DNA from 4 places in the Halomonas halophila genome. Region 3 is predicted to be linked to each of the others. Evidence: predicted binding sites of a transcription regulator. Region 3 holds the regulator's gene; each other region holds the start of a gene.

Region 1 (7,310 bases), 990 kb from region 3:
CAGGGCTTGACAGCCCTGGAAGGCTCGGCGAAGAATGCAAAAGTGTATACAGAAACATCACCAAAGTGACGACAGGAAGAATGCCGCTATGAAAGCTACCAACGCTACCTGGTTGCTCGCCGCCACCGCCCTGGCCGCGACCCTGACCGCCGCCCCCGCCATGGCCCAGGACGGCGAACAGTGCCAGCTGACCATCGAGGGCAACGACCAGATGCAGTTCAACCAGGACGCCATGAGCGTGCCGGCCAGCTGCGACGAGGTCACCGTGACGCTGGAGCACACCGGCCAGATGCAGGCCAACGTGATGGGCCACAACTGGGTGCTCACCGAGACGTCCGACGTTCAGGGCGTGGCCCAGGCCGGCATGGGCACCGGCCTCGAGAGCGACTATCTGCCGGCGGACGACGACCGCGTGCTGGCCGCCACCGACGTCATCGGCGGCGGCGAAAGCACCAGCGTCACCTTCTCTACCGAGGGCCTGGCCGGTCGCGACCTGACCTTCTTCTGCTCCTTCCCCGGCCATTCCAGCCTGATGAAGGGCACCTTCTCCGTCGAAGGGTGATCCTGCCGCGCGCCGCCGCCCGGCGGCGCGCTTCTCGCCTCAGTGACGCGCCGACAGGGTGGCGGGAAAGCTCTCGAGCCCCTTCACGAAGCGCTGTTTGTAGTCGTCGAACTGCGCCCGGTCGCGCTTGAACGACTGCACCACGCCCTGCTCGTCCACCGTCAGCGTGCGCGGAAGGTCATCGAGCCCGGTGGCCGGATGACGCTTCGACAGCCCGATGCGTACGCCCGCCTTGCCGCTGAACCAGCGCTCGATGCCGGCCTCGCGGAAGCGGGCTTCCTGCGTCTCGTCGGTGGCGTCCACGCGCAGCGGCGCGCGCATCGCCAGCTCGCCCACCAGCCGCATCGACGGCGCCTTCACCGTCTCGGTGTCGAGATCCGCCAGCTGCATGACGGTCATGCCCTCACCGGATTCGTCCAGCGCCAGCAGCGCCAGCGCCAGCGGCTTCCCTTGATCGTCGGCCAGCGCCAGCAGACGTGCGGCCTCCTGCGGAAACAGCACGCCCGTCACCCCGGCGAAGGTCACCAGCGGGGCGATGCCGGCGTCCTGGCCATAGGCCTCGGCGCACAGCCGCGCCAGACAGGCCTCACGCTGGGCCGCGTTCTTGATATGCACCACTTTCATCGCTTCCGGCTCTCCTTCATGGCTGCCTTCGATGCCCGGCCCGACCGAGCCTGAAAGCGCGCAGCCTAGCATAGACGCGCCCTTCGCTCTCGCCCCGCTCGACCTCGGGCAGGCAAACGGTCACGGGGCTGTCATCGAGTTTTCCTAATGTATTTGTCGCTCGCAGGCCGTCGGCGCATGCACGGCCCGGGCCTTCTCTCAGCCAAGACTCGATGGACAAGGAGATTCCGATGCCACGCCTGTACGCTGGAGCACTGACCCTGGGAATGGCCGCCGCCGGCCTGTCGCTGTCCGCCCACGGGGCCACCGAGATCGCCTGGTGGCACGCCATGGGCGGCGAACTGGGCAACAAGGTCGACGAGATCGCCGCCGACTTCAACGCCTCCCAGGACGACTATGTGGTCGAGCCGTCCTTCCGTGGCAACTACTCGGAGACCATGACCGGCGCCATCGCCGCCTTCCGCGCCGGCGAGGCGCCGGCCATCGTGCAGATCTACGAGGTCGGCACCGCCACCATGATGAACGCCGAGGGCGCCATCGTGCCGGTCCACGAGCTGATGAGCGAGTCGGGCCAGGACGTCGACCCCGGCGCCTTTCTGCCCGCCGTGACCGGCTACTACACCGACGCCGACGGCCGCATGCTGTCCATGCCCTTCAATTCCTCGACGCCGGTGGTCTACGTCAACCGCGACATCCTCGACGAGGCCGGCGTGGACGCGGTGCCGACCACCTGGCAGGGGCTCGGCGAGACCCTGGGCCGAATCGTCGACTCCGGCGCCGCCGAGTGCGGCATGACCACCACCTGGCCGTCCTGGATCCAGCTCGAGAACTTCTCGGCGCGCAACGACCTGCCCTTCGCCACCGAGCAGAACGGCTTCGGCGGGCTCGAGGCCCGCCTGAGCATCGACGACACCGCCGCCGTCGATCACATCCAGCGCCTGGCCGACTGGCAGCAGGACGGCCGCTTCGACTACGGCGGCCGCTTCGACGATGCCGCCCCGGCCTTCTACACCGGCCGCTGCGCCATGCTGATGGCGTCCTCCGCCTCGCTGGCAGGCGTGCGCGCCAACGCCGAGGACTTCGACTTCTCCGTCGCCCCGCTGCCCTACGACAGCGACCTGGTCGACACGCCGCAGAACAGCATCATCGGCGGCGCCTCGCTTTGGGTGCTGGCCGGCAAGAGCGACGAGGTCTATCAGGGCGTGGCGCGCTTCTTCGACTATCTCTCTTCCGCCGAGGTCCAGGCCGACTGGCACCAGTTCTCCGGCTATCTGCCGATCACCCAGGCGGCCTACGAGCTCGGCCAGCAGCAGGGCTTCTACGAGCAGAACCCGGGCAGCGCCGTGGCCATCGAGCAGATGACCGGCGTCACGCCCACGGCCAACTCCAAGGGCCTGCGCCTGGGCAACATGCCGCAGATCCGCGACGTCATCGAGGAGCAGCTGGAGCGCATCTTCAACGGCGACGTGAGCGCCCAGGACGGCCTGAGCGAGGCCGTGCGCCGCGGCAACGCGCTGCTGGAGCGCTTCCAGCAGGCCAACGGCTGATCCGCCCTCCGCCTCCGCCCCGTGCCGGCACGCCGCCCTGGCGTGCCGGCCCTTTTCCTCTCCAGCGATAAACGACCATGGCGACCTTCCAGCGACACCGCGTCACGCCCTGGCTGCTGCTCGCCCCGCAGCTGGCCGTCGTGGCGATCTTCTTCTTCTGGCCCGCCGCCCAGGCCATGCTTCAGGCCTTCTACGTCGAGGATCCCTTCGGCCTCGGCCGCACCTTCGTCGCCTTCGAGAACTTCGCGCGGGTGCTGGCCTCGGCGGAGTACTACCGGGCGCTGGGCATCACCGTGACCTTCAGTGCCGGCGTGGCGCTGGGCGCCATGGCGCTGGCGCTGCTGCTGGCGGTGCTCGCCGACCGGGTGATCAAGGGGGCCGGCGCCTACAAGGCGCTGCTGATCTGGCCCTATGCGGTGGCGCCCGCGGTGGCCGGCGTGCTGTGGGGCTTCATGCTCGACCCGGAGCTCGGCCTGATCAGCGCCGGGCTCGGCGCGCTCGACATCGACTGGAACCACCAGCTCAACGGCGGCCAGGCCATGGCGCTGGTGGTGATGGCCTCGATCTGGAAGCAGATGAGCTACAACTTCGTGTTCTTCCTGGCCGGCCTGCAGGCGATTCCCAGGAGCCTGCTGGAGGCCGCCGCCATCGACGGCGCCGGCCCCTGGCGGCGCTTCTGGACCATCACCTTCCCGCTGCTGTCGCCGACCAGCTTCTTCCTGCTGGTGATGAACAGCGTCTACGCCTTCTTCGAGACCTTCGGCACCATCGACGCCACCACCGCCGGCGGCCCCGGCGGTGCTACGCGCACCCTGGTCTACAAGGTCTTCGAGGACGGCTTCATCGGCTACGACCTGGGCTCCAGTGCCGCCCAGTCGGTGCTGCTGATGGGGCTGGTGGGCCTGCTCACCCTGCTGCAGTTCCGCTACCTCGAGCGCAGGGTTCAGTACTGACACCGGAGAGACGCCCATGCGCTACCGCCGCCGCGGCCTGGACATCGCCAGCCACGCGCTGCTGATCCTGGCCCTGATCGCCTTCTGCCTGCCGGTGTGGCTGGCCATCACCGCAGCCACCCACGACCAGGCCTCGCTGTATACCGGCACCGCGCCGCTGTGGTTCGGCTCCGAGGGCCTCGACAACTTCCGCGCCGTGCTCACCGAGCCGGTCGGCCGGCTGGGTACCGACGTCACTCGGCTGCTGCTCAATTCCACGGTCATGGCGCTGGGCATCGCCCTCGGCAAGATCGCCATCGCCATCCTGGCCGCCTACGCCATCGTGTTCTTCCGCTTTCCGCTGCGTCGGCTGTGCTTCTGGCTGATCTTCATCACCCTGATGCTGCCGGTGGAGGTGCGCATCATGCCCACCTACAAGGTGGCGGCCGATCTGGGACTGCTGAACTCCTACGTGGGGCTGATCCTGCCGCTGATCGCCAGCGCCACGGCGACCTTCCTGTTCCGGCAGTTCTACCTCACCGTGCCGCCGGAGCTGCTCGAGGCCGCCCGGGTCGACGGCGCCGGCCCCTGGCGCTTCCTCAAGGACATCCTGCTGCCACTGTCGACGACCAACATCGCCGCCCTGTTCGTGATCATGTTCCTCTATGGCTGGAACCAGTATCTCTGGCCGCTGCTGATCACCACCGAATCCGATCACATGACCATCGTGGTCAGCCTCAAGCGCCTGCTCTCCTCGGCCGACAACCTGGTGCCCTGGCAGACGGTCATGGCCACCGCCCTGCTGGCCATGCTGCCGCCGGTGGCGGTGATCGTGCTGATGCAGCGCTACTTCGTGAAGGGCCTGGTCGACGCCGAGAAATGACACACTCCAACGGACACGAGAGACGCCTATGGCCACGCTTCGCCTGAGCGCCCTGCGCAAGACCTACCCCAACGGTTTCACGGCCCTGCACGGCGCCGACCTCGAGATCGTCGACGGCGAGCTGATCGTGGTGGTCGGCCCCTCGGGCTGCGGCAAGTCCACCCTGCTGCGGATGCTCGCCGGGCTGGAATCGATCAGCGACGGCGAGCTCGTCATCGACGACCGCCGGGTGAACGACCTGGAGCCCGCCCAGCGCGACATCGCCATGGTGTTCCAGAACTACGCCCTCTACCCGCACATGAGCGTGGCCGACAACATGGCCTACGCGCTGAAGAACCGCGGCGTACCCAAGGCCGAGCGCCGCCGCAAGGTGGAGGAAACGGCGCGCCTGATCGGTCTCGAGGACCTGCTCGACCGGCGCCCGAAACAGCTTTCCGGCGGCCAGCGCCAGCGGGTGGCCATGGGCCGCGCCATCGTCCGCGAGCCCCGGGTGTTCCTGTTCGACGAGCCGCTGTCGAACCTCGACGCCAAGCTGCGCGTGCAAATGCGCCTCGAGATCCGCCGCCTGCAGAAGCGCCTCGGCGTCACCGCGGTCTACGTCACCCACGATCAGGTCGAGGCCATGACCCTGGCCGACCGGCTGGTGGTGATGAACGGCGGGCGCATCGAGCAGGTCGGCACCCCGATGCATCTCTACGAGCGCCCCGCCAGCCGCTTCGTAGCCGGCTTCATCGGCTCGCCGGCGATGAACTTTCTCGACGCCCGTCTCGATGCCCGCCTTCAGGGCGACACCCTGACGCTGCCCTGCTGCACCCGGCTGGCCTCACCCGTGTCGGCATCCGGCGAGGCGAAGCCGGTGTGCCTGGGCATCCGCCCGGAGCACCTGACCGTGGTGCCCGAAGGCGACGTTATCGACGGCGATCTGTCCGCCCGGGTCGAGCTGGTCGAGCCGCTGGGCGCCGACACCCTCGTCCATGCCCGGCTCGAAGGGCAGGACGATCTGGTGGTGGCGCGCGTCGACGGTATCCGCGCGGTGGCCGAAGGCGATAGGCTGGCCCTGCGGCCGGATGCCGGCCGCCTGCATCTCTTCGCCCCCGACACAGGGCAGCGCCTGGACCCCCTGGAGCCCGAATGCCAGCACTCGACCTCCCCCGCCTGATCGCCCATCGCGGCCTCTCCGCCCGCGCCCCCGAGAACACCCTGGCGGCGGTGCGCGCGGCCCATGCGGCCGGCATCATCTGGGTCGAGCTCGACGTGCAGCTGCTCGGCGACGGCACGCCGGTGATCTGGCACGACCGCGACGTGTCGCGCTGCTCGGACGGCCGCGGCCGGCTGGCGGCCATGGACCTGGCCGCGGCCCGACGGCTGGACACGGGTGCCTGGTTCGCCCCCGCCTTCGCCGGCGAGCGGATGGCCACCCTCGACGCAATGCTCGCGCTGCTCGCCGAACTCGGCATGGGCGTGAATCTGGAGCTCAAGGTCAACCGCGGCCACGACCCGGTGGCGCTGGCCGAAGCCGCGGTGCCCGCGCTGATGGAGGCACTGCCCTACGAGCGGCGGCTGGTGTCGTCCTTCGACGAGCGGGCGCTGAGGGTCAGTCGCGCGCTGGCCGGCCCCGAACGGTTGGCCCTGGGGGCGTTGTTCGACCGCGTGCCCCGGGACTGGCAGTCGCGCGCCGAGGCGCTGCAGGCCGTCAGCGTGCACGCCAACTGGAAACCGTTGAAGGCGGAGCGGGCCCGCGCCATCAAGGCCGCCGGCCATGCGCTGATCTGCTACACCGCCAACGACCCGGCCGCCTTCGCCCCACGCTGGGACTGGGGCGTCGATACGGTGATCAGCGACGACCCCACGCGTTTTCGCTGAGTCAGACGACGAGACCATCGGCGACGCTCAGCCGCCGATCAGCGCCTCGATGGCGGCCGGATCGAGATGTTCCTCCAGGGTATCGGCCAGCCGGTCGAGCTGACGCTCGCGGTGGGCGGCCAGATCCACGGCCGCACCCTCGCCAGCAAGTCCCAGCATGGCCAGCAGTGCGGCGGCCGCCGGCGCCTCGTCGAACAGGCCGTGCAGGTAGGTGCCCATCACCTGGCCGTCCTCGCTCACCGCGCCGTCCGGGCGGCCGTCCAGGTCGAGCAGCGGCCGCGCCAGCGCCGGGCCCTCGCTGACGCCGTTGTGAATCTCGTAGCCACTCACCGCCACGCCTTCGCCGGCCGGGGTGCCCGCATGAAGGGCAGTGAGCGTGCCGCTCACGTTGCGCAGCTGCTTGCCGGTCACCATGCGGGTGCGCATGGCCAGGAGCCCCAGCCCCGGCACGCTGCCGGCCTCGCCCTCCAGGCCGTCCGGGTCGTCGATGGCCTCGCCGAGCATCTGGAAGCCGCCGCAGATGCCGAGCACCCGGCCGCCGTAGCGCAGGTGACGGCGGATCGCCGGCTCCCAGCCCTCGCGGCGCAGCCAGCCCAGGTCGCTGGCGGTGCTCTTGCTGCCGGGCAGCAGGATGACGTCGGCGGGCGGCATGGCCTGCCCCGGCCCCACCAGCGTCAGCTCGACCCGCGGATGCAGGCGCAGCGCATCGAGATCGGTGTGGTTGCTGATCCGCGGCAACGCCGGCACCGCCACGCGCAGTCCCGGCGCTTCGGCGGCGCTCGCGGTCAGGCCCAAGCCGTCCTCGGCGTCCAGCAGCAGGCCGTTCAGGTGCGGCAGCACGCCGGTCACCGGCTTGCCGGTGCGCTCGGTAAGCCAGTCGAGGCCCGGCTCGAGCAGCG
Region 2 (7,310 bases), 1.5 Mb from region 3:
TTGATCCGGTACTTCTCGCGGAACCGGCGAATCATGATCACCGAGACCAGATTCAGCGACAGGGTCACCACGAACAGCACCAGGCCCAGGGCGAAGGCCGACAGCGTCTCGGCGCTGGCGAACTCCTGGTCACCGGTCAGGGCGGCGACGATGCGGACCGTCACCGTGGTCATGTCCTCGAACGGATTGGCCGTGAGGTTGGGACGCATGCCGGCGGCCATGACCACGATCATGGTCTCGCCCAGCGCCCGGGATACCGCCAGCAGCGAGGCGGAAATGATGCCCGGCAGTGCCGCCGGCACCACCACGTCGCGAATGGTCTCGCCCTTGGTCATGCCCAGCGCCAGCGAGCCCTGGCGCATGCTGTCCGGCACCGAGTTGATGACGTCGTCGGACAGCGAGGAGATGAAGGGGATGATCATGATGCCCATCACCACCCCGGGCGCCAGGGCGTTGTTGAAGGAGGCATCGATACCGAAGAAGCCGGCCACGCTGACGATGAGCGGCGCCACGGTGATGGCGGCGAAGAAGCCGTAGACCACGGTGGGGATGCCGGCCAGGACCTCGAGCACCGGCTTGGCCAGGGTACGCACGCGCTGGGGAGCGAACTCGGCCATGTAGATCGCCGACAGCAGGCCCACCGGGATCGCCACCAGCATGGCGATGGCGGTGATCATGAAGGTGCCGGCAAACAGCGGGATGGAACCGAACTGGGCGGCGCTGGCTCCCTCTTCGGCGCGGCCGGCGGCCTCGAGGAAGCTCGCACCCGGGTTCCAGGTAGTACCGGTGATGAAGTCCCAGAAACTCTGCATCTGGAAGAAGCGGATGGCCTCTCCCACGATGGAAATCAGGATCCCGAAGGTGGTGAAGATCGAGATCAAGGCGGCGCCGGCCAGGAAGAAGCGGATGACGCTCTCGATGGCCTTACGCGCGTGAAAGTCCGGACGCACCATGGCGATGCCCATGGCCAGACCGGCACAGCCGACGACCAGGCTGGCAGCCAGCAGGTAGAGCGTGGGAATCTCGGCGCCCAGCAGCAGCATGGCGAAGGCTCCCACCACGCCCACGGCGATGGCCGGGCCGGCGGTGGACAGCACGCTGAACCAGGCGTACTGGTCGGGCTGGGCATGCATGGACGTGCCGGCGGCGCGCACCCTGGCGGCCTTGGCTCGTCCCAGGAAGAAGGCTATCAGACCCAGCACCAGCAGGGTGCCGCAGAACAGAGCGAGGATTTGATTGGTCTGCATAGTTGTCTCTCGGCGGAATGGATCCGCGGAGCCGGCAAGGCCGGCGACCCGTCGGAACGTGCGCCGGCCGGCAGCCCCTGGCTGCCGGCCGGTACAGGGCTGAGATCCGGCCTCTTACTTGAGGTCGGCCAGCTCGAGCGCCTCATGGTTCTCGACGGCGCTGCGAGCCTCGGCGCGCATGTCTTCCGGCGCCGGGATCAGGCCGATGCCCTTGAGATAGCCCAGATCACCGATCATCTGCTCGCTCATGAACATGTTGGCGTACTCGTTCATGGCCGGGACCTCGTCGGCGTGCTGGTTCTTCACGTAGAAGAACAGCGAGCGGGACACCGGGTACTCGCCGCTGCCGATGGCGTCCGGGGTCGGCGCCACGCCGTCGATGTGGGAGCCCATCACGCTGTCGGCGTTTTCCTCGAGGAAGGAGTAGCCGAAGATGCCGAAGGCGGCGGTGTTCTCGGTCAGGCGCTGGACGATCAGGTTGTCGTTCTCGCCGGCATCGATGTAGGCGCCGTCGGCGCGGATGTCGGTGTAACCCTCACCGCCGTAGGCCTCCATCTCCTCGGAGACGGCTTCCATCACCAGCTCCTCGAAGGCATCGCGGGTACCGGAAGTGGTGGGCGGACCGTAGACGGCGATGTCGCGCTCCGGCAGCGAGGCGTCGATGTCGCTCCACTGGGTGTAGGGATTGTCGACCAGCTCGCCATCGACCGGCACCTGAGCGGCCAGGGCCAGGAACAGCTGTTCGCGGCTGACGTTCATCTCGTCGTTCTGAGCGGACTGGGCGAAGGCGATGCCGTCATAGCCGACGAAGGCCTCGGTGATGTCGGTCACACCGTTCTCGGCGCAGCGCTCGAACTCGGAGGGCTTCATGCGACGCGAGGCGTTGGTGATGTCCGGGGTGCCTTCGCCGACACCGTTACAGAACAGGCGCAGACCGCCGCCGGAACCAGTGGACTCGATGACCGGCGTCGGGTAGTCGGTGGTGGCACCGAACTCCTCGGCCACGTAGCTGGCGAACGGGTAGACGGTGCTGGAACCAACGATGCGCACCTGATCGCGGGCCTGGGCGACACCGACGACGCCCATGACGGCGGCAGCGATGGCGGTGGTCTTGAGGATGCGGTTCATGGAGAGAGCTCCTGTTCGGGGAAGTGATCATCCTTTCGCGACACACAAGATGCCCCACGAAAATGACAGCTTCATGACAAGCGAGCTCGGATGCCGACATCGGCATCGGCGGAGGGTGACACCGGCCCCGCAGGCGGGGCCGGTCGTCGGAGCGGGCAGGAACGGGACTCAGTGGAGGGCGGCGCGACCGGCCAGCGCGCGCAGGGCCAGGTTGCCGATCAGCGACACCGTGAGCATGGTCAGCACCATGGGCCAGGCGCTGTCGACCTCGAAGGCACTGACCACCACCCCGGCCAGGGCGCCGCAGGTGAACTGGATGCAGCCCAGCAGCGCCGTGGCGGTAGCGCTCATATGACTGAAGTGCTCGAGCATCGAGGCCATGGCATTGGGCGTGATCAGCCCGACCATGCCCATGAACAGCATGATCAGCGGCACCACCGTGGCCAGCGAATCCAGCCCGGTGGCCACCAGCATCACCAGGGACAGCGCCACGCACAACTGTACGCCGAGCCCCAGGCGCATGTTCTGCTGGGGCGTGCGATGACGCAGCAGGCGGATGTTGATGCGGTTGGAAAAGGCCATGACCACCACGTTGGCGCCGAACACCACCGGATAGATCGCCGGCGAGACCCCATAGTGAGTCATGTAGAGGAACGGCGAGGCGGTGATGAAGGCGAACATGCCCGAGAAGGTCGAGGCCACCGACAGCACGTAGCCCATGGCCTCACGGTGGCGCAGCACGCTCCCGTAGTTGCGCAGCACCTGACCGGCCGAGGCGATCGGCGCATCGACCGGCCGGGTCTCCGGCAGCCGGGTGCCCATCAGCCACAGCAGAAAGGCGGCATAGGCCGCCAGGAAGGCGAAGATCAGCCACCAGTCGGCCAGGTAGAACAGGCCACTGCCCACCGCCGGCGCCACCAGCGGCGCCAGCATCAGGATCATGGCCATGGTCGACATCACCTTGGCCGCCTCGCGCCCGCTGAAGCAGTCGCGCACGATGGCCGCGGAATTGACCACGCAGGCGCCGCCGCCCAGGGCCTGGACGAAGCGCCAGGTCAGCAGCTCGCCGAGGCTCTCGACCCGCATGATCATCAGGCTGGCCAGCAGGAAGATCACCAGGCCGACCAGCAGCACCGGGCGGCGCCCCAGGCGATCGGACAGCGGCCCGCCGAACAGCTGGCCGAAGGCAAAGCCGAACAGGAACAGGCTGATCGACAGTTCGGTGTGATGGACGCTCGCCCCCACTGCCTCGGCCAGTGCCGGCATCGCCGGCAGATAGGCGTCGATGGCGAAGGGCGCCAGGGCGGTATTGGTGGCCACCAGCAGGGCCACACGTCGAGCGCTGAGGGTCAAGCGACCTCCTAGAAGCATGCCAAAAGGACGCTAATGATAACGCACCTCACTGGCCGATGCTGGACGCGCCTGTTTTCCCTTTCCCGCGCTTGTTAGAGTGAAGGTTCGACACACGGAGGACTCAGGACCCATGGCAGACGACCTGCTGACGCAACTCAAAGGCATGACCACGGTGGTCGCCGACACCGGCGACATCGAGGCGATCCGCCGCTTCCAGCCCACCGATGCGACCACCAACCCCTCACTGATCCTTCAGGCCGCCCAGCAGGAGGGCCGCCGCGCCCGGTTGGCCGAGATCGCCCGCCAGGCCACCGATATCGACGATGCCCTCGACGCCGTGGCAGTCGACATCGGCAGCGAGATCAGCGCCCTGGTGCCCGGCTACGTGTCCACCGAAGTCAGCGCGCGACTCTCCTTCGACACCCAGGCCTCGCTGGACCGGGCCCGCTCGCTGATCGACCGTTACCAGCGTCACGGTGTCGACCCGTCGCGGATCCTGATCAAGCTCGCCGCCACCTGGGAGGGCATCAATGCCGCCCAGATACTGGAGCGAGAAGGCATCCACACCAACCTGACGCTGATGTTCAACTTCGACCAGGCCCGCGCCTGTGCCGATGCCGGCGTGACCCTGATCTCCCCTTTCGTCGGCCGCATCCTCGACTGGCACAAGACCCAGCAGCCGGACGCCGACTTCAGCGGCGACCGCGACCCGGGCGTGCAGTCGGTCAAGCGCATCTACGAACACTTCAAGGGCCACGGCTACGAGACCATCGTGATGGGCGCCAGCTTCCGCAACAGCGGCGAGATCACCGCGCTGGCCGGCTGCGACCGCCTGACCATCTCGCCGGCCCTGCTCGAAGAGCTGGAACAGAGCCAGGGCACGCTGACGCGCTGCCTCACCCCGCTGGACGCCGAGACCCGCACCCCGGAGCCCCAGAACGAGGCCGACTTCCGCTGGGCACTGAACGAGGACGCCATGGCCACCGAGAAGCTGGCCGAGGGCATCCGCAAGTTCATGGCCGACCAGCGCAAGCTGGAGACGCTGCTGGGCGAGCTGCGCCAGGGCTGATCGCCGGCCGGCGTCGTGCCGGCAGCCCTCGCAACGCGAAGGGGGAGGCGTCGTTCGGCGCCTCCCCCTTCTTCATTCCGGCCTTCCTTCATTCCGGCCAGGCGCGGCGTTTCTGGCCCCATACCATGCCCGCTTGGCTCAGGCGCCCGGCGTCTCGTCCTTGTGATCCTCGAGCATCTCCACCAGCGGCTGGAACTGCTCGCGGTTGTGCTCGTTCATGTGCATCAGGATACGATGCGCCTCGAGGATGCGCTGACGCATGCCCTCCTCGTCGGCCGGCACCTCGGGCAGGTCGCGCAGCTCATGGGGCTCGGTGATCGGCGACTCCACCAGGGTGAAGTAGTGAGCGAATCCCATGACGTCGAGCATGCGCCGCACGTCCGGGTTGTCGACGACGATGGTCGGCGGCTGCTTCAGGCGCCCCTGCAGCGCCATGGCCACCTTGGCCAGGAACCCCAGGGCCGTGGAGTCGACGTTGGTGGCCTCACGCAGGTCCACCATCACCGCCTCCAGCCCCGGCGTCTCGGCCAGCTGCTGCGCCTGGGTGTCGAGCGTGGCGCAGAGCGTCAGGCGGACGTCACCGCACAGCTTGAGCACGAACACGCCGGAGTCGAACGCCGCCTTGAGGCGGCCTTCATGCATCATCATTGCCAAATCCGCTCAACATCATGATCGTCAGGTCGTCGGGAAGCTCGTCCCGGCCGGAGGCATCGTCTTCACCGTCAGCCTCGGCGATGTCGTCGCCCAGGGCAAGCCCCCGACGAAGGTCCAGGATCGTCTCGCTGCCTTCGGCCCGTGCCCTCAGCACCTCCAGTCGCGCCTCCAGGGTCTCCCCGGGCAGGCATTCCAGGATGCCGTCGGAACATAGCCAGAGCCGGAAGTCCGCCGGCAGCGCGCAACCCAGCCGAGGATACTCGACGTCGGGGAACAGCCCGACGGGCATGCCCTCGCCTTCCAGATAGTGCGCCCGGCCCTCGGCCATCAGCATCGGCATCGGCAGCTGCGCGCCGAGCGAATAGTGAAGATAGCCCCGCTCCCGGTCAATGACGCCGACGAACAGGGTCGCGTGCTTGCCGATGCCGGTATCGAGCAGCTCGCGGTTCAGCCCCGCCAGCCAGCGTGGCGCCAGCTCCTCGGGGTGCCGGCCGTCCCACTCCTGCTGCCAGCGGTGCGACAGCGACTTGAGCAGCACCGTGACGAAGGCCGACGAGGCGCCGTGCCCCGAGACATCGGCGAAGTAGAACAGGGTGTAGCGATCGTCGAAGCGCTGGAAGTCGAGGAAGTCGCCCGACAGGTAGAGCGACGGCACCAGCCAGTAGTCGCAGCGGACCCCGCCGATGCTCTGCGGGCGCGGCGGCAGCAGCTTGCGCTGGATCTGGCCACCGGCCTGCTGGTCGAGGCGCAGCATCGCCAGGTGGGTCTCCAGGCGCTCGTTGAGCTCGGACAGCCGCTCACGGTCGTGCTCGCGCTCCCGGGCCAGGCGGTGGAGATCGATGACCCGACGGATCATGCGACGCAGCAGGTGGCCGTGGCGGCGCGGTTCGATCACGTAGTCGACCAGCCCCGCATCCACGGCATGAATCAGATCGCTGTCCTGGCGGTCATCGCTGACCACCAGCGTCGGCAGACGCTCGGCCAGCGCCTGCCAGGCCTCGCTGGGCACCGCCCGGGCATGCGCCACCGCCAGCACCGTCTCGTCCGGCAGCTGCTCCAGGCATTCCACGGCGATGACCGCCAGCCCCTCCTTGGCGATGACCTCGGCCAGGGCATCACGCTCGGCTCCGGGGGCATCGATCAGGCAGACCAGCTCATTGGCGTCAGGCATCCTGTGGCCTCACTCGGCGAAGGCATCATCGAAGTCGGCATCGTCGAAATCGAAGTCGTCGCTGGCGAAGGGGTCCTCCCCCATCTCGCCGTCGTTGACCTCGAAGCGCCGACGCTGCAGCCAGCTGTCGCGGATGAAGCTGTAGCGATCGCCGCGAATCAGCTCTTCCTGGTCGAGCAGCCCCGCCCGGGTATCGATCACGTCCAGGCCCCGCAGCCCGTAGCGCACCTTGTCCTCTTCGACATAGGTAACCGGGTCGGTGTACATGTCCACCGGCAGCCCCGCGGTGTCACGCACCGTGCTCGGCCCCAGCAGCGGCAGCACCAGGTAGGGCCCTTCGCCCACGCCCCACACCGCCAGGGTCTGGCCGAAGTCTTCCTCGCGTCCGACCAGGTCCATGCGGGAGGCCACGTCGAAGAAGCCGAGCACGCCCACCGTGGAGTTGACCAGGAAGCGACCGGTGGAGATGCCGGCGTTGGCCGGCTTGGCCTGCAGCAGGCTGTTGACCGTGTTGCCGATCTCCCCGAGGTTCGAGAAGAAGTTGCCGACGCCGGTCTGCACCGGGTCCGGCGTCACGAAGCGGTAGCCCTGGGCCACCGGCTTGAGGGCGTAACGATCGAGCGTCTCGTTGAAGGCGAACACCCCCCGGTTGAAGCCCTCCCAGGGGTCGTCCGGATGGGCATCGTCG
Region 3 (7,310 bases):
CGCCGCAAAAGAAAACCCCGAAGGTGGAAGCCTTCGGGGTTTTCTTGTAGCTCGGCGCTTGTAGCTCGGCGCTTGTAGCTCGGCGCTTGTAGCTCGGCGCTTGTAGCTCGGCGCTACAGGTGCTTCAGCAGTCCCTGCAGGCGCTCGAGGTCCCTGGCATCGCCGACCAGCCGCACGCGGCCGGCCATCATGCCGTCGAGGAAGGCCTTCTGGGTGGGCTTGCGGAGCACCCGGATCGCGCTGTCCGCGTCCTCGAAACGCAGCTCCAGGTCGAGATCCACCGGCAGGCCGTTCCCGGTCTCGATGCCGCGAGGCGACATCCGATAGTGGCGGGCGATGGCGAGATCCTCGGTGCCGATGCCCCAGTCGAGGCGTTTCAGTTCACCCAGGCGCTCGCGGAAGGCGGGCTTGCGACGCAGCGCACGCTTGAGCAGCACGCCGAGCACCCACAGCATCAGGCGGAGCTTCATCGGGATACCGTTGGTCGGAAAGCGAAATGAGGAAGGATCGCGCGGCCCGAGCATCGGGCCGCGCCTCGCGCCTTACTTGGCGACGGCGTCCTTGAGGCCCTTGCCCGGCTTGAAGGCCACGGTCTTGCTGGCCGGAATGGTCAGGGACTCGCCGGTCTGGGGGTTCTTGCCGGTGCGGGCGGCACGCTCGCGCACGGTGAAGGTGCCGAAACCGATCAGCGACACGTCCTTGCCGTCGGACACGCTGCCGGTGATCTCGTCGAGAATGACGTTCAGCACCTGGCTGGCCTTGTCCTTGGAAAGATCGGCACGTTCGGCGATCGCCGCGGCGAGTTCGGGTTTGCGCATACAGCCCTCCTGGTTTGACATCCTGCCGATGATCCCATCGGCCGCATTGTTGTTCGCGGTGATTCATGCACCACTCGCATGCCGCCGACGGGGCGGCATGCGGATGACGCCGTGTGGCAACGCCGCTGCCAGACCCGGAATCCCGGGGGCGCCGTCGTTGACGTCACTAGCCTAGCAACGGCGGCGCAGCGCGCGCCAGTTCGACTTTCCGACGCACGCGGGCGCCTGTCAACGCAAATCCGATCAAACGTCCGTCTTCATCCTCGGCCAGGGCGCTCAGATCATGCCCCTCGCCCTCGATGCGCCAGCGGGCGGGAGAGACGGCGGGAGGAAGCGCCACCACCGGCAGCAGCGGCGTCTTCACCAGCACCGGCCAGGGCCCGTAGCGCACCTCGGTGGGCGTGCCGGAAAGCGTCGCCGCCAGCGCCTTGGCGCCGGCCTGCAGCGGCTGGACGTACATGGCATTGACGCCGTCGACGCAGGCCACGTCGCCCAGCGCATGGATGCCGGGCGCCGAGGTCGCCAGATGGCGGTCGACGAGAATCCCGGCCGGCCCCACGGCAAGCCCGGCCGCCTCGGCCAGCGCGGTGCGGGGCCGCAGGCCGGTGGCCACCAGCACCAGGTCGGCCTCGAGGGCGGTGCCGTCGTCCAGGCCCAGCGCCACCCGCTCGCCCTCGGGCGAAAGCAGGTCGACCATGCGCCCGGTGTGCAGGGCGATGCCGGCCTCGACGAAGGCCTCGCCCAGCGCCCGCCCCAGCGGCTCGGGCAGCAGCCGCGGCAGCGGCGCCGACTCCGGGGCGATCAGCTCGACCGCATGACCGCCGGCGGCCAGGTCGTTGGCGAACTCGCAGCCCACCAGGCCGATGCCGACCACGGCGACCCGCGCCGGGCGATCGAGCGCCGCCAGGGCGGCGTGGAAGGCACGGTAGTCGTCGAGATCGTTGACGGTATGGACCCGGCCGGCCAGCGCCTCGGGAATAGCGAAGGGCGGCGCCGGGGCCGCGCCGGTGGCCAGCACCAGCTCGCCCCAGGGCAGCCGCTCGGCGCCGAGGGTCAGGGTGTACGCGGCCGGATCGATGGCCTCGACCCGGGTGTGCGTGCGCATCGTCACACCGAGCTGGTCGGCCGCCTCAAGCGCGCTGCGCGAGGCCAGGCGATCCGGCGGCAGGCGCTTGGCGAAGCCGGTGGAGAGCAGCGGCTTGGAGTAGTCCTCGCCGCCGTCGGCGGTGATCAGGGTGATGGGGCGCTCGGGCTGCCGGGTCCGGACCTGGCGCGCCAGGCCCAGCCCGGCCATGCCGGAGCCGATGATGGTCAGGGGTGCGCTCATGGGGCTCCTCGCTGCAGGGGCGCGACGGCCCGACATGGTACACTAGCCGCCCTTTGCATTGGACGCGGAGTAGCGCAGTGAATCACGGTCCGGCCCTCGCTCCCCGATGGCGCCCCCTGGCGGCGGCCCGCCCCGCCATGAGCCCGGCCTGGTGGCGTTGGGTCGCCTCACGGGACTCGCTGACCCGTCGGCTGATCGAGGCCGGCGCGCCGCGCCGCTTCCGGGTCAGGCTGCTCGACCAGCGCCTGGGCCGGCCGCGGCGCGACGAGGCCCTGGCACTGGGCATGGCGCCGGGCCGCCTGGCCTGGCGGCGCGAGGTCGCGCTGTGCCTCGACGACCGGCCCTGGGTGATGGCGCGCTCGGTGGCCCCGCTTCACGGCCTCCGTGGCCAGCGGCTGGCGGGCCTCGGCGAGCGCTCGCTGGGTCACTGGCTGTTCCGCCAGCCCGGCCTCGAGCGCGGCCCCATCGAGGTCAGCGCCGACCCGGCCCCCTTCCACGACGCCCCGGGCCCCTGGGGCCGACGCTCGGTGCTGCGCCACGGCCGCTTCGCGGTGCTGGTCCAGGAGTTCTTCCTCGACGACATGGCGGATGACCTGGCCCTGCCGGCGCGATAGGCTCCCAGGCATCGCCCGAAACCCGTGTCGTCCGATTCAACCGAGAGACCCACATGGAACGTTCCCTGATGCGCCCCAAGGGGCTGGACCGGCTGCCCGACTTCCTGCAACTGACCCGCCTCGACCGCCCCATCGGCACCTGGCTGCTGATGTGGCCGACGCTGTGGGCGCTGTGGACGGCGGCCGAGGGCGTTCCCGAGCGCCGGCTGCTGCTGATCTTCGTCGCCGGGGTCTACCTGATGCGGGCCGCGGGCTGCGTGGTCAACGACTACGCCGACCGCCACTTCGACGGCCACGTGAAGCGGACGAAGTCGCGTCCGCTGGCCACCGGACGCATCGGCGAAGGCGAGGCCAAGGCGCTGTTCGCCGGCCTGGTGCTGGCGGCCTTCGTGCTGGTGTGTTTCACCAACGCCTTCACCGTGATGCTGTCGGTGGGCGGCGTGATCCTGGCCTTCGTCTACCCCTTCATGAAGCGCTACACCCACCTGCCCCAGGTGGTGCTGGGGGCGGCCTTCTCGTGGGCCATTCCCATGGCCTTCGGCGCGGTGCTCGGCCAGGTGCCGCTGGAGGCCTGGCTGCTGTTCGCCGCCAACGTGCTGTGGACCGTGGCCTACGACACCGAGTACGCCATGGTCGACCGCGACGACGACCTGCGCATCGGCATCAAGTCCACCGCGGTGCTGTTCGGCCGTGCCGACCGGCTGATCATCGGCCTTTTGCAGCTGGCCACGCTGGCCCTGCTGGCCTGGGCCGGCGAACGCCTCGGCCTGGGCGGCTTCTTCTGGGTCGGCCTGGCCGCGATGGCCGCCACCTTCGTCCACCAGCAGCGGCTGATCCGCCATCGCGATCGCGATCGCTGCTTCCAGGCCTTCCTCAACAACCATTGGTCGGGGCTGCTGGCGTTCGCCGGCATCGCGCTGTCGCTGTGGCCGGCCGCCGGCGGGTGATGCCGGACGGGGTCGAACGGCAGGGCTAAGCGGGGGCGACAGGCGGTGACTGTCACGGTATTGTCACAAGGACATGCTGTCATCGTCACCAATATGTCACTGATCTCGACCATGAGGCCCCGGGATGACCGCCAAGACCGTACTGATCGTCGATGATGAAGCGCCCATCCGCGAGATGATCGCCGTGGCGCTGGAGATGGCCGACTATCGCGTCCTCGAGGCGGACAATGCCCAGAGCGCCCACGCCATGGTCGTCGATCACCAGCCCGACCTGGTGCTGCTGGACTGGATGATGCCCGGCACCAGCGGCGTCGAGCTCGCCCGCCGCCTGAAGCGCGAGGAAGGCACCTCGGAACTGCCGATCATCATGCTCACCGCCAAGGGCGAAGAGGACAACAAGATCCAGGGCCTCGAATCCGGGGCCGACGACTACATCACCAAGCCCTTCTCGCCCCGCGAGCTGGTGGCGCGCCTCAAGGCGGTGCTGCGCCGCGCCACGCCGCGCGGCGTCGAGGAGCCGGTGCAGGTCGAGGGCCTGATGCTCGACCCGGTCAGCCACCGGGTCAGCATCGACGGCCAGTCGCTGGAGATCGGCCCCACCGAGTACCGCCTGCTGCAGTTCTTCATGACCCACCAGGAGCGCGCCTATACCCGCGGCCAGCTGCTCGATCAGGTCTGGGGCGGCAACGTCTACGTCGAGGAGCGCACCGTGGACGTGCACATCCGCCGCCTGCGCAAGGCGCTGGGCGAGCCGCACCAGCAGCTGATCCAGACCGTGCGCGGGACCGGCTACCGCTTCTCCGCCAAGGGCTGACGTGGGCCGGCTGTGGCGACGCGAATGGTGGCGGCTGGGTGCCCTGGTGGGCGCCGGCGCCCTGGTCGGCTGGCCCTTCGGCTTCAGCGGCACCGGCATCGCCGTGGGGCTCGCCCTCTATCTCTTCTACCAGCTGCGCCAGCTGCACGCCCTGCAGGAATGGCTGACCCATCATCCCCATGACGAGCCGCCCTCGGCCTCCGGCCTGTGGGGCGAGCTGTTCGATCGCCTCTACCGCTACCAGAAGGGCCAGCGCCTCACCCAGCGCCGGCTGCGCGACACCCTGAGCCGTATCCAGGAGTCCTCGGAGGCGATGCGCGACAGCGTGGTGATGCTCGACCGCCACGGCGACATGGAGTGGTGGAACAGCGCCGCCGAACGCATGCTGGGCCTCAAGCCGGCCCATGATCGCGGCCAGCACATCACCAACCTGATGCGCGACCCAAGCTTCGTCGACTACTTCCACGCCCGGGACTATCGCGAGCCGCTGACGCTGTGCTCGCCGATCGACGAGAACCTCATCCTGCAGTTCCAGATCACCCTCTACGGCGACGACGAGCGCCTGGTGATGGCCCGCGACATCACCCGCCTGCACCGCCTGGAGCAGATGCGCCGCGACTTCGTGGCCAACGTGTCCCACGAGCTGCGCACCCCGCTCACCGTGCTGGCGGGCTACCTCGAGACCTACGGCGACATGGCCGAGATGCTGCCCGAGCGCCTGGGCCGAGGCATCGGCCAGATGCAGAGCCAGACCAAGCGCATGCAGAACCTGGTCAACGACCTGCTGCTGCTGTCGCGGCTGGAGAACGACCAGGGCGGCCACGACGACATCCGCATCGACCCCACCAGCCTGCTCGAGGCCGTGCGGCGCGACGCCGAGGCGCTGTCCGAGGGCCACCACCAGCTGGAGGTGGCGGTCGAGGAGCCCCGCGGCCTGCTCGGCTCGGAGAAGGAGCTGCACAGCACCGTTTCCAACCTGGCCTTCAATGCCGTGCGCTATGCCGGCGAGGGCAGCCGCATCGTGCTGCGCTGGCGCCCCTGGGGCGACGGCGCCTGCCTGGAGGTGGAGGACGACGGCGAGGGCATCGATCCGCTGCACATCCCGCGCCTGACCGAGCGCTTCTACCGGGTCGACAAGGGCCGCAGCACCGCCACCGGTGGCACCGGCCTGGGGCTGGCCATCGTCAAGCACGTGCTGCTGCGCCACGACGCCCAGCTGGAGATCGACTCCCGGCTCGGCGAGGGCGCCACCTTCCGCTGCATCTTCCCCGCCGCCCGCCTCACCGACGCCGCGCCGGCTTCGCGGCGCGCTTGATCCCGTCCCCGGACGCCACTCCGCCCGACGCAGGCCGGGCGGAGGGATGTCACGTGATCACGACGCCTGCCCGGGGCGCGGGCATCAGCGCCTCGCCGGGGCAGCATCGGGCGTCAGCGCCCGGTAGTGGTCTTCCCACATCAGCACCGCGCCGGCCACGGCACCGGGCAGCAGGAACAGGTTGGCCAGCGGCAGCCAGGTGATCAGCATCACCCAGCCGCCGTAGGTGAGCGTCGGCCAGCGGCGCGCGGCCAGCCGGCGGCGCATGTCGGCGAAGGTCACCTTGTTGTTGTCCATGGGATAGTCGAGGTAGGTGACCGCCATCATCCAGGCCGAGAACAGCAGCCACAGCAGCGGGGCGACCAGGTTGATCACCGGGATCCAGCCGATCACGAACAGCAGCGCCATGCGCGGCAGGATGTAGCCCAGCTTGACCAGTTCACGGCCCAGGGCATCGATGGCGGTGCGTGCCAGGCCACGGTCGTCCAACGGCGGCCGGCCGGTCACCTCGCGCTCGACCTTCTCGGCCAGCAGGCCGTAGAAGGGCGCGGCGATCAGCTGGGTCACCAGGGTGAAGCTGAAGAACACGATCAGCCCCAGGCTGAGCACGAACAGCGGCCAGATCAGCCACGACAGCCAGTCGAGCCAGCCCGGCACCATGGCCATCCAGCCGTCGAGCCAGCCGCCGAAGTGGGTCAGCACGTAGCTCAGCATGGCAGCGTAGACCACCAGGTTGGCCAGTATCGGCAGGAACACGTAGCGGCGCAGGCCGGGGGTGTAGACCAGGCGGGTTCCCCGGGACAGCGCCGAGAAGGCATCCAGCATCGGTGTCATTTCCTCCATCACGACGACGGCGGCCGTCGCCAGGGGCGACGGCCGCTTCTTTGACGGTAGCGGTCGAGCGGGGTTCAGCCCTCGTCGCCGCGCACCTCGTCGTCGAGATCATCCGGGGCCGTGTGGCGGATGTCGAGCCCCTTGACCAGATAGACCACGTATTCGGCCAGGTTGTTGGAGTGATCGCCGATCCGCTCCAGGGCGCGCAGGATCCACATGATGCCGAGTACCGGGGATATCACCCGGGCGTCTTCCATCATGAAGGTCATCAGCGAGCGCATGGCGCTCTTGTACTCGTTGTCGACCTGCTCGTCCTCCTGGACCACCTTGAGCGCCATCTCGGTGTCGAAGCGGGCAAAGGCGGTCAGGGCGTCGCGCATCATCTTGCGCACGTGCTCGCTGATCACGCGTACCTCGACGAAGCCGCGGCTGCCGTTCTGGCTCTCGACCAGCTCCAGGGCGTTGCGGGCGATCTTGCTGGCCTCGTCGCCGATGCGCTCCAGGTCGGAGGCGGCGCGGATCACCGCCAGCACCAGGCGCAGGTCGGAGGCCGCCGGCTGACGGCGGGCCAGGATCTGGGTGCACTCGTCGTCGATCTTGATCTGCATGTCGTTGACGGCGCGATCGTTGTCGACCACTCG
Region 4 (7,310 bases), 430 kb from region 3:
CTGGCGCTGGAGACCCTGGGGCCGATCTACGTCAAGTTCGGCCAGGTGCTGTCGACCCGCCGCGACCTGTTCCCCGACGACATCGGCGACGAGCTGCGCCGCCTGCAGGACCAGGTGCCGCCCTTCCCCGGCCACCTCGCTCGCGGGCTGGTCGAGGAGGAGCTCGGCATGCCGCTGGAACAGGCCTTCGCAGAGTTCTCGTCCGAGCCGCTGGCCTCGGCCTCGGTGGCCCAGGTGCATGCCGCCCAGCTGCCCGACGGCGAGGAAGTGGTGGTCAAGATCATCCGCCCCGGCATCGAGCGCGTGATGCGCCAGGACATGGCCCTGATGTACCGGCTGGCCGCCGGCCTGGCACGCATTCCCGAGGCGCGCCGGCTGCGCCCGGTGGAGGTGGTCCGCGACTACGAGTCGACCCTGTTCGACGAGCTGGACCTGACCAAGGAAGCGGCCAACACCTCCCAGCTCAAGCGCAACTTCAAGGGCTCGCCGCTGCTGTTCGTGCCGACGATCCACTGGGCGCTGACCCGCCGCCGGGTGATGGTCCAGGAACGTATCCACGGCATCCCAGTGGCCGACCTCGCGGCCCTCGAGGCCCAGGGCACCGACCTGCGCCGGCTGGCCGAGCGCGGCGTGGAGATCTTCTTCACCCAGGTGTTCCGCGACAACTTCTTCCACGCCGACATGCACCCGGGCAACATCTTCGTGTCCCGCGAGACACCGTGGAACCCCCAGTACATCGCCATCGACTGCGGCATCGTCGGCAGCCTGACCCGCGAGGATCAGGACTACCTGGCGCGCAACCTGCTGGCCTTCTTCCACCAGGACTACTACGAGGTAGCGGCGCTGCATATCGAGTCGGGCTGGGTCAGCGAGGACACCCGGGCCAACGAGTTCGCCGCCGCGGTGCGCACCGTGTGCGAACCGATCCTCGAGAAGCCGCTCAAGGACATCTCCTTCGGCCAGGTGCTGCTGGGCCTGTTCCAGACCGCCCGGCGCTTCAACATGGAGGTCCAGCCGCAGCTGGTGCTGCTGCAGAAGACCCTGCTCAACATCGAGGGCCTGGGCCGCCAGCTGTATCCGGACCTCGACCTGTGGGCCACCGCCAAGCCCTACCTGGAAGACTGGATGAAGGAGCGCGCCGGCGCCCGCGGGCTGTGGGAATCCATGAAGCGCCAGGCGCCCGAGCTCTCGCGCCAGCTCCCCGAGCTGCCGGTGCTCGCCCACCAGGCGCTGGCCCGAGCCGAGCATGGCCACCAGCAGCGCCAGCGACAGGGCGAGGCCCTTGGCGCCATCCAGCGTGGCCTGGAAAGCCAGGCCCGCCGCCAGCGCCGGCTGCGCCTGGGGCTGCTGATCGCGGCCGCGGCACTCGCCTGGCAGCCGCTGGTCCAATGGGCAGACGGCCAGCCCTGGCCGGTGCTCGGCGCGGCGGCCATCGGCGCCCTGCTGCTGGCCTGGAACTGATCCACCTACTGCAACGGAAACGTCTCATATGAGCGATATTCTCGACCGCCTCGACGAGGTCCTGACCAGCCGTCGCCAGGCCGCGCCCGACGACTCTTACGTGGCCAGCTTGCATCACAAGGGCCTGAACAAGATACTCGAGAAAGTCGGCGAGGAAGCCACCGAGACGCTGCTCGCGGCCAAGGACGCCGAGCGAGGCGACGAGGCGGCCCGTCAGGCGCTGGTCGCCGAGACGACCGACCTGTGGTTCCACAGCCTGGTGATGCTGTCGCACATGGGGCTGAGCCATCGCGAGGTCCTCGACGAGCTGTCTCGCCGCTTCGGCCTGTCCGGCCACGACGAGAAGGCCGCGCGGCCACGTTAGGTTTTGGACGAAAAGTCGGCGAGCGATGGCCAGACAAGGCAAAAATCGACGAGAAGACGGAGTTTACGCGGTGTAAATGAGTACTTAGAGCCGATTTTTAACACCGTATGGACGAGCGCAGACAGTTTTCGTACAGAACCTAGACACCGACGCCGGGCTCCCGGCGCCCCAACCTGAGGTATTCCCTATGTTAGGCGGCATCAGTATCTGGCAACTCCTGATCGTCCTCGGCATCATCATCCTGATCTTCGGCACCAAGAAGCTGCGCAACGTCGGCGGCGATCTGGGCGGCGCGGTCAAGGGCTTCAAGAAGGCCATGGGCGAGGAAGAGAAGAGCGACGATAGCGACAAGTCCCAGGCCCAGGTGCGCCACGACGACGAGGGCCGGACCTACGACGTCCACGCCGAGCGCAAGGCCGAGGAATCGGAAGAGCGCAAGTAAGCCGCCATGTTCGACATCGGCTTTCTCGAACTCCTGTTCATCGGCGTGGTGGGGCTGCTGGTGCTGGGTCCCGAGCGCCTGCCCAAGGCCGCCCGCACCACCGGGCTGTGGATCGGCCGCATCAAGCGCACGGTCTCCGGCATGCAGCGCGAGATCAACGCCCAGCTCGAGGCGGAGGAGCTGCGCCAGAAGCTCAACGAGCAGCAGAAGAAGCTCGACGAGGGCATCAACCGGGTCAAGCGCGACGTCGAACGCTCGGTGGAAACGCCCGCCGATCAGGGCGATCGCCGCGCCGGCGCCACCCCCGAGGAACACGCCGAGGCCTCGCCCGAGCGTCGCCTCGACGACGCCCTGGGGCGCGTTCGCCGGCAGGCCGATGATTCCGACGCCGACGCCCACGAGGACGCCTCTTCCCGATGAGCCAAACCGACGATTCCCAGGGCCCCGGACAGGCGCAGGCCCCGCTGATCGAGCACCTGATCGAGCTGCGCTCGCGGCTGCTGCGCGCGGTGATCGCGATACTCGTGATCTTCCTCGGCCTCTACGCCTTCGCCAACGACATCTACGCCTTCGTCGCCCAGCCGTTGATGGCGCTGCTGCCGGAAGGCTCGCGGATGATCGCCACCGAGGTGGCCTCGCCGTTCCTGGCACCCTTCAAGCTGACCCTGGTGGTGGCGGTGTTCATCGCCGTGCCCTTCGTGCTGCACCAGGCCTGGGCCTTCATCGCCCCGGGGCTGTACGACAACGAGAAGGCCCTGGCGCTGCCGCTGCTGGCCTCCAGCGTGGCGCTGTTCTATGCCGGGGCCGCCTTCGCCTACTACGTGGTCTTCCCGCTGCTGTTCCAGTTCTTCACCCAGACCGGGCCGGAGGACGTGGCGGTGATGACCGACATCAACCAGTACCTCAACTTCGTGCTCAAGCTGTTCTTCGCCTTCGGCGTGGCCTTCGAGATCCCGATCGCCACCTTCCTGCTGATCCTGAGCGGGGCGACCACGGTGGAGAGCCTGTCGAAGAAGCGCCCCTACGTGGTACTGGGCTGCTTCGTGATCGGCATGCTGATGACCCCGCCGGACGTGGTCTCCCAGAGCCTGCTGGCGGTGCCGATGTATCTGCTCTACGAGGTCGGCCTGCTGTTCGGCCGGCTGGTGCGTCGCAAGCGCGAGCGGCAAGCCGAAGGCGAGGATGACGCATAAGCCGCTGGACGCTGTTTAGCCATGCAGAGACGCAACACCCCCAGGCCTCGGCCCGGGGGTGTTTTTCTTCCCGCTTGAAGCTCACGGCTTACCGCTTCCGGCGCAGCCGGGTCACAGGTCCATCAGCTCGTCGATGCGATCCACCAGCTTGAAGATACCGGTGGCCGCCTCGCCCAGGCGGGTGGCGATCATGTAGGCCGGCGTGGTCACCACGCGATGTTCGAAGTCGACCACGATGTCCTCCACGCCACAGCTGCGATGCAGGCCGCCCATGCTGCTGATGGCGCCCGCCACGCCCGGATCGTGGCCGATGGTGACGGCAATGCCCGGCCCCAGCAGCCGCGGCACCATCACCGGCGCGATGCACATCAGGCCGATCGGCTTGCGGTCCTCGTGGAACTCGCCCAGCACGTCCACCAGCCCCTCATGGATCACCATGTCGGCGCCCGCCTCGGCGAAGTTGGAGAGATTCTTGGCCGCACCGAAGCCGCCTGGCAGGATGACGGCGTCGAACTCGTCGGCCTCCAGCTCGGCCAGCGGAGAGATCTCGCCGCGCGCCAGGCGCGCCGATTCGACCAGCACGCTGCGCCGCTCCTCGACCGCCTCGCCACTGCGATGGTCGATCACGTCGCTCTGGTCGATGTCGGGGGCGAAGCAGCGATAGCCGATGCCCAGCTGGTCCAGACGCAACAGGGTCAGGGTGGTCTCGTAGATCTCCGAGCCATCCTGAACACCGCATCCCGACAGAATGACCGCCACCTGCTTGCTCATTATGCGTCTCCTTGTGCGCCCCCCGCCGGTCGTCGACGGGGCCGATGAACATGAAGTCACCACTTTAGAGAGTCGCCGGTAGCGCGACAAGACGCGTCTTTCGGCGCCGGGGCGCGCTGATATACTCGAGAGAGTCCTGCTACCGGACGACTGTCATCATTTTGTCATTTATTGGCACCAGACTTGCCACGGCGGCCGAGCCCGGCCCCGCCTGCCCCTGATCGTCTCCGGCAACAGACGATGCGCGACGCCTCCCGGCGCCACGGGCAGGACGGCATCATGAACGATAACGCCCGACGAGCGACGCGGCCGCCCGCGGGCCGACGACAGGGTACTTCCATGGACGATTCACGTAACCCCGACACCTCGGTCACCTCCGAGCCCGCCGCGACAGGCGAGCTCCAGAGCGAGATGCCCACACCGCGCATCAACCAGACCCGCACAGGGATCAAGCCCAAGGCGTTGCCGGACCCCGAGGCCGACCTCGCCGATCCCGGCCTCTACTTCAACCGCGAGCTCTCCCATCTGCAGTTCAACGTGCGGGTGCTGGAGCAGGCCCTGGACGAGGCGCATCCGCTGCTCAACCGGTTGATGTTCCTGCTGATCTTCTCCTCGAACATGGACGAGTTCTTCGAGATTCGCGTGGCCGGCCTGAAGAACCAGATCATGGTCGGCGACGCCTCCTCCGGCGCCGACGGTCGCTCGCCGCGCTCGATACTGAGCGAGATCTCGCAGATCGCCCACGAACAGGTCGATCGCCAGTACCGCATCCTCAACGACACCCTGCTGCCCGCCCTCGAGGGCCAGGGCCTGCGCTTCCGCCGCCGCGGCGACTGGAACGAGGCCCAGCGCGCCTGGGTCAAGGACTACTTCGAAAGCGAGATCATGCCGGTGATCAGCCCCATCGGCCTCGATCCCTCGCACCCCTTCCCGCGCCTGGTCAACAAGAGCCTCAACTTCATCGTCGAGCTCGAGGGCAAGGACGCCTTCGGCCGCGAGGGCGGCCTGGCCATCCTGCCCGCCCCGCGCTCGCTGCCCCGGGTGATCGCCCTGCCCGACGAGCTCTGCGAGGAAGGCTTCACCGAATACGTCTTCCTGTCGTCGATGATTCACGCCCACGCCGAGGAAGTGTTCCCCGGCATGAAGGTGAACGGCTGCTACCAGTTCCGTCTGACCCGCAACGCCGACCTCTCGGTGGACCCCGAGGACGTCTCCGACCTGGCCTCGGCGCTGCGCGGCGAGCTGCTCTCGCGCCGCTACGGCAGCGGCGTGCGTCTCGAGGTCGCCAACAACTGTCCCGACGAGCTGACCGAGTTCCTGCTCAAGCTGTTCAAGCTCGAGGAGGCCGATCTCTACCGGGTCAACGGCCCGGTGAACCTGACCCGCATGATGTCGGTGCTGGGCGAGGTGGAGCGCCCGGAACTGTGCTATCGCGCCTTCACGCCCGGCCTGCCCAAGGCGCTGCGCAAGCGCGACAGCGTGCTGCAGGCCATGGCCGAGCAGGACATCCTGCTGCACCATCCCTTCCACTCCTTCTCCCCGGTGGAGGAAATGCTGCGCGAGGCCGCCCGAGACCCCGAGGTGCTGGCCATCAAGCAGACCCTTTACCGCACCGGCGCCGACTCCCCCATCGTCAACGCCCTGGTGGAGGCCGCCGGCAACGGCAAGGAAGTCACGGTGGTGATCGAGCTGCGGGCGCGTTTCGACGAGGCCGACAACCTGGCCCTGGCCTCGCGCCTGCAGGAGGCCGGCGCCATCGTCATCTACGGCGTGATGGCCTACAAGACCCACGCCAAGATGATGCACATCGTGCGGCGCGAGAAGGGCCAGCTGCGCCACTATGCCCACCTGGGCACCGGCAACTACCACTCCAAGACCGCCAAGCTCTACACCGACTACAGCCTGCTGACCGCCAACCCGGTGCTGTGCGCGGACGTGCACAAGGTCTTCCAGCAGCTCTCGGGCATGGGCCGGGCGCGCCAGATCGAGAAGCTGCTGCATGCGCCCTTCACCCTTCACGAGCGCATCGTGGCAATGATCGACCGCGAGGCGGAATTTGCCCGCAAGGGAAAGCGCGCCCATCTGATCATCAAGTGCAACTCGCTCACCGAGCCCAAGCTGATCCAGGCCCTCTACCGGGCCTCCCAGGCCGGCGTGGAGTGCGACCTGATCATCCGCGGCATGTGCTGCCTGCGCCCCGGCCTGCCCGGCATCTCCGAGACCATCCGGGTGCGCTCGATCATCGGCCGCTTCCTGGAGCACACCCGTGTGTTCCACTTCCACAACGACGGCAAGCCCGAGACCTGGGGCTCCAGCGCGGACTTCATGGCCCGCAACATGTTCCACCGGGTCGAGACCTGCTTCCCGCTGCTTGACAAGAAACTCGCGGCCCAGGTGCGCAAGGACCTGGAGACCTACCTGGTCGACAACTGCCAGAGCTGGCTGCTGCAGCCCGACGGCACCTACGTCAAGCAGGCGCCCGGCGACGCCGCACCGATCAGCGCCCAGGAGACGCTGCTCTACGCCTACGCCGCCCACGCCTGACGGCTGGAGGCCGCCCGACGCAAGACGCCCCGCCAATGGCGGGGCGTCTTCGTTTCCGCGACGGCCATGCCGGTCAGACGGTCTCGCGCAGCTTCTCCGCAGCCGTGGTCAGCAGATGCTCGGTGGTGTCCCAGCCGATGCAGGCATCGGTGACCGAGACCCCGTGGCGCAGCGCGCCCGGCACCAGCGGCTGCTTGCCCTCGTGGAGGTGGCTCTCCAGCATCAGTCCCATCAGCGAGCCGTCGCCCGCCAGCCGCTGGTTGAGCACGTCGAGCATCACCTCGCTCTGGCGGCGATGATCCTTCTGCGCGTTGGCATGGCTGCAGTCGACTATCAGCCGCGGATTCTGGCCGGCGTCCTCGAGGGTCCGGCGCGCCGCCGCCACCTGGGGAGCGCGGAAGTTGGGCTCGCCGTGGCCGCCGCGCAGCACCGCATGGGTATGCGAATTGCCGGGTGTCTCGCACACCTCGGGGCGACCGTCGGGCCCCATGGCGAAGTGCTGGTGCGGATGGGCGGCGGCGCGCATGGCGTCGAC

The links. The regulator PhoB, encoded in region 3, activates phosphate uptake and scavenging genes when phosphate is short. The targets are predictions, from matches to a motif close to TGTCATANNNNTGTCANA.
Region 1: the regulator PhoB is predicted to act here: its motif matches at 1,316-1,333, upstream of ugpB (sn-glycerol-3-phosphate ABC transporter substrate-binding protein UgpB).
Region 2: the regulator PhoB is predicted to act here: its motif matches at 2,437-2,454, upstream of QWG60_RS06630 (PstS family phosphate ABC transporter substrate-binding protein).
Region 4: the regulator PhoB is predicted to act here: its motif matches at 4,383-4,400, upstream of elbB (isoprenoid biosynthesis glyoxalase ElbB).

Annotation. Positions count from the first base shown of each region.
Region 1 is NZ_CP129121.1:2,498,514-2,505,823, forward strand. Features, by position in the region: gene azu (azurin) at 89-562, shown strand; gene QWG60_RS11715 (hypothetical protein) at 602-1,186, opposite strand; gene ugpB (sn-glycerol-3-phosphate ABC transporter substrate-binding protein UgpB) at 1,417-2,733, shown strand; gene ugpA (sn-glycerol-3-phosphate ABC transporter permease UgpA) at 2,811-3,686, shown strand; gene ugpE (sn-glycerol-3-phosphate ABC transporter permease UgpE) at 3,703-4,548, shown strand; gene QWG60_RS11735 (sn-glycerol-3-phosphate import ATP-binding protein UgpC) at 4,577-5,707, shown strand; gene QWG60_RS11740 (glycerophosphodiester phosphodiesterase family protein) at 5,680-6,411, shown strand; gene QWG60_RS11745 (cobyric acid synthase) at 6,439-7,310, opposite strand, start outside.
Region 2 is NZ_CP129121.1:1,439,035-1,446,344, reverse strand. Features, by position in the region: gene pstC (phosphate ABC transporter permease subunit PstC) at 1-1,247, opposite strand, end outside; gene QWG60_RS06630 (PstS family phosphate ABC transporter substrate-binding protein) at 1,362-2,375, opposite strand; gene QWG60_RS06625 (Bcr/CflA family multidrug efflux MFS transporter) at 2,544-3,728, opposite strand; gene tal (transaldolase) at 3,859-4,797, shown strand; gene QWG60_RS06615 (STAS domain-containing protein) at 4,936-5,445, opposite strand; gene QWG60_RS06610 (PP2C family protein-serine/threonine phosphatase) at 5,432-6,622, opposite strand; gene QWG60_RS06605 (MlaA family lipoprotein) at 6,632-7,310, opposite strand, start outside.
Region 3 is NZ_CP129121.1:3,484,932-3,492,241, forward strand. Features, by position in the region: gene QWG60_RS16440 (hypothetical protein) at 114-470, opposite strand; gene QWG60_RS16445 (HU family DNA-binding protein) at 543-818, opposite strand; gene QWG60_RS16450 (FAD-dependent oxidoreductase) at 985-2,145, opposite strand; gene QWG60_RS16455 (chorismate--pyruvate lyase family protein) at 2,283-2,759, shown strand; gene ubiA (4-hydroxybenzoate octaprenyltransferase) at 2,813-3,706, shown strand; gene phoB (phosphate regulon transcriptional regulator PhoB) at 3,831-4,520, shown strand; gene phoR (phosphate regulon sensor histidine kinase PhoR) at 4,522-5,835, shown strand; gene cysZ (sulfate transporter CysZ) at 5,920-6,660, opposite strand; gene phoU (phosphate signaling complex protein PhoU) at 6,744-7,310, opposite strand, start outside.
Region 4 is NZ_CP129121.1:3,051,282-3,058,591, forward strand. Features, by position in the region: gene ubiB (ubiquinone biosynthesis regulatory protein kinase UbiB) at 1-1,461, shown strand, start outside; gene QWG60_RS14325 (phosphoribosyl-ATP diphosphatase) at 1,490-1,825, shown strand; gene tatA (Sec-independent protein translocase subunit TatA) at 2,013-2,267, shown strand; gene tatB (Sec-independent protein translocase protein TatB) at 2,274-2,687, shown strand; gene tatC (twin-arginine translocase subunit TatC) at 2,684-3,460, shown strand; gene elbB (isoprenoid biosynthesis glyoxalase ElbB) at 3,572-4,231, opposite strand; gene ppk1 (polyphosphate kinase 1) at 4,643-6,775, shown strand; gene QWG60_RS14355 (3-deoxy-7-phosphoheptulonate synthase) at 6,849-7,310, opposite strand, start outside.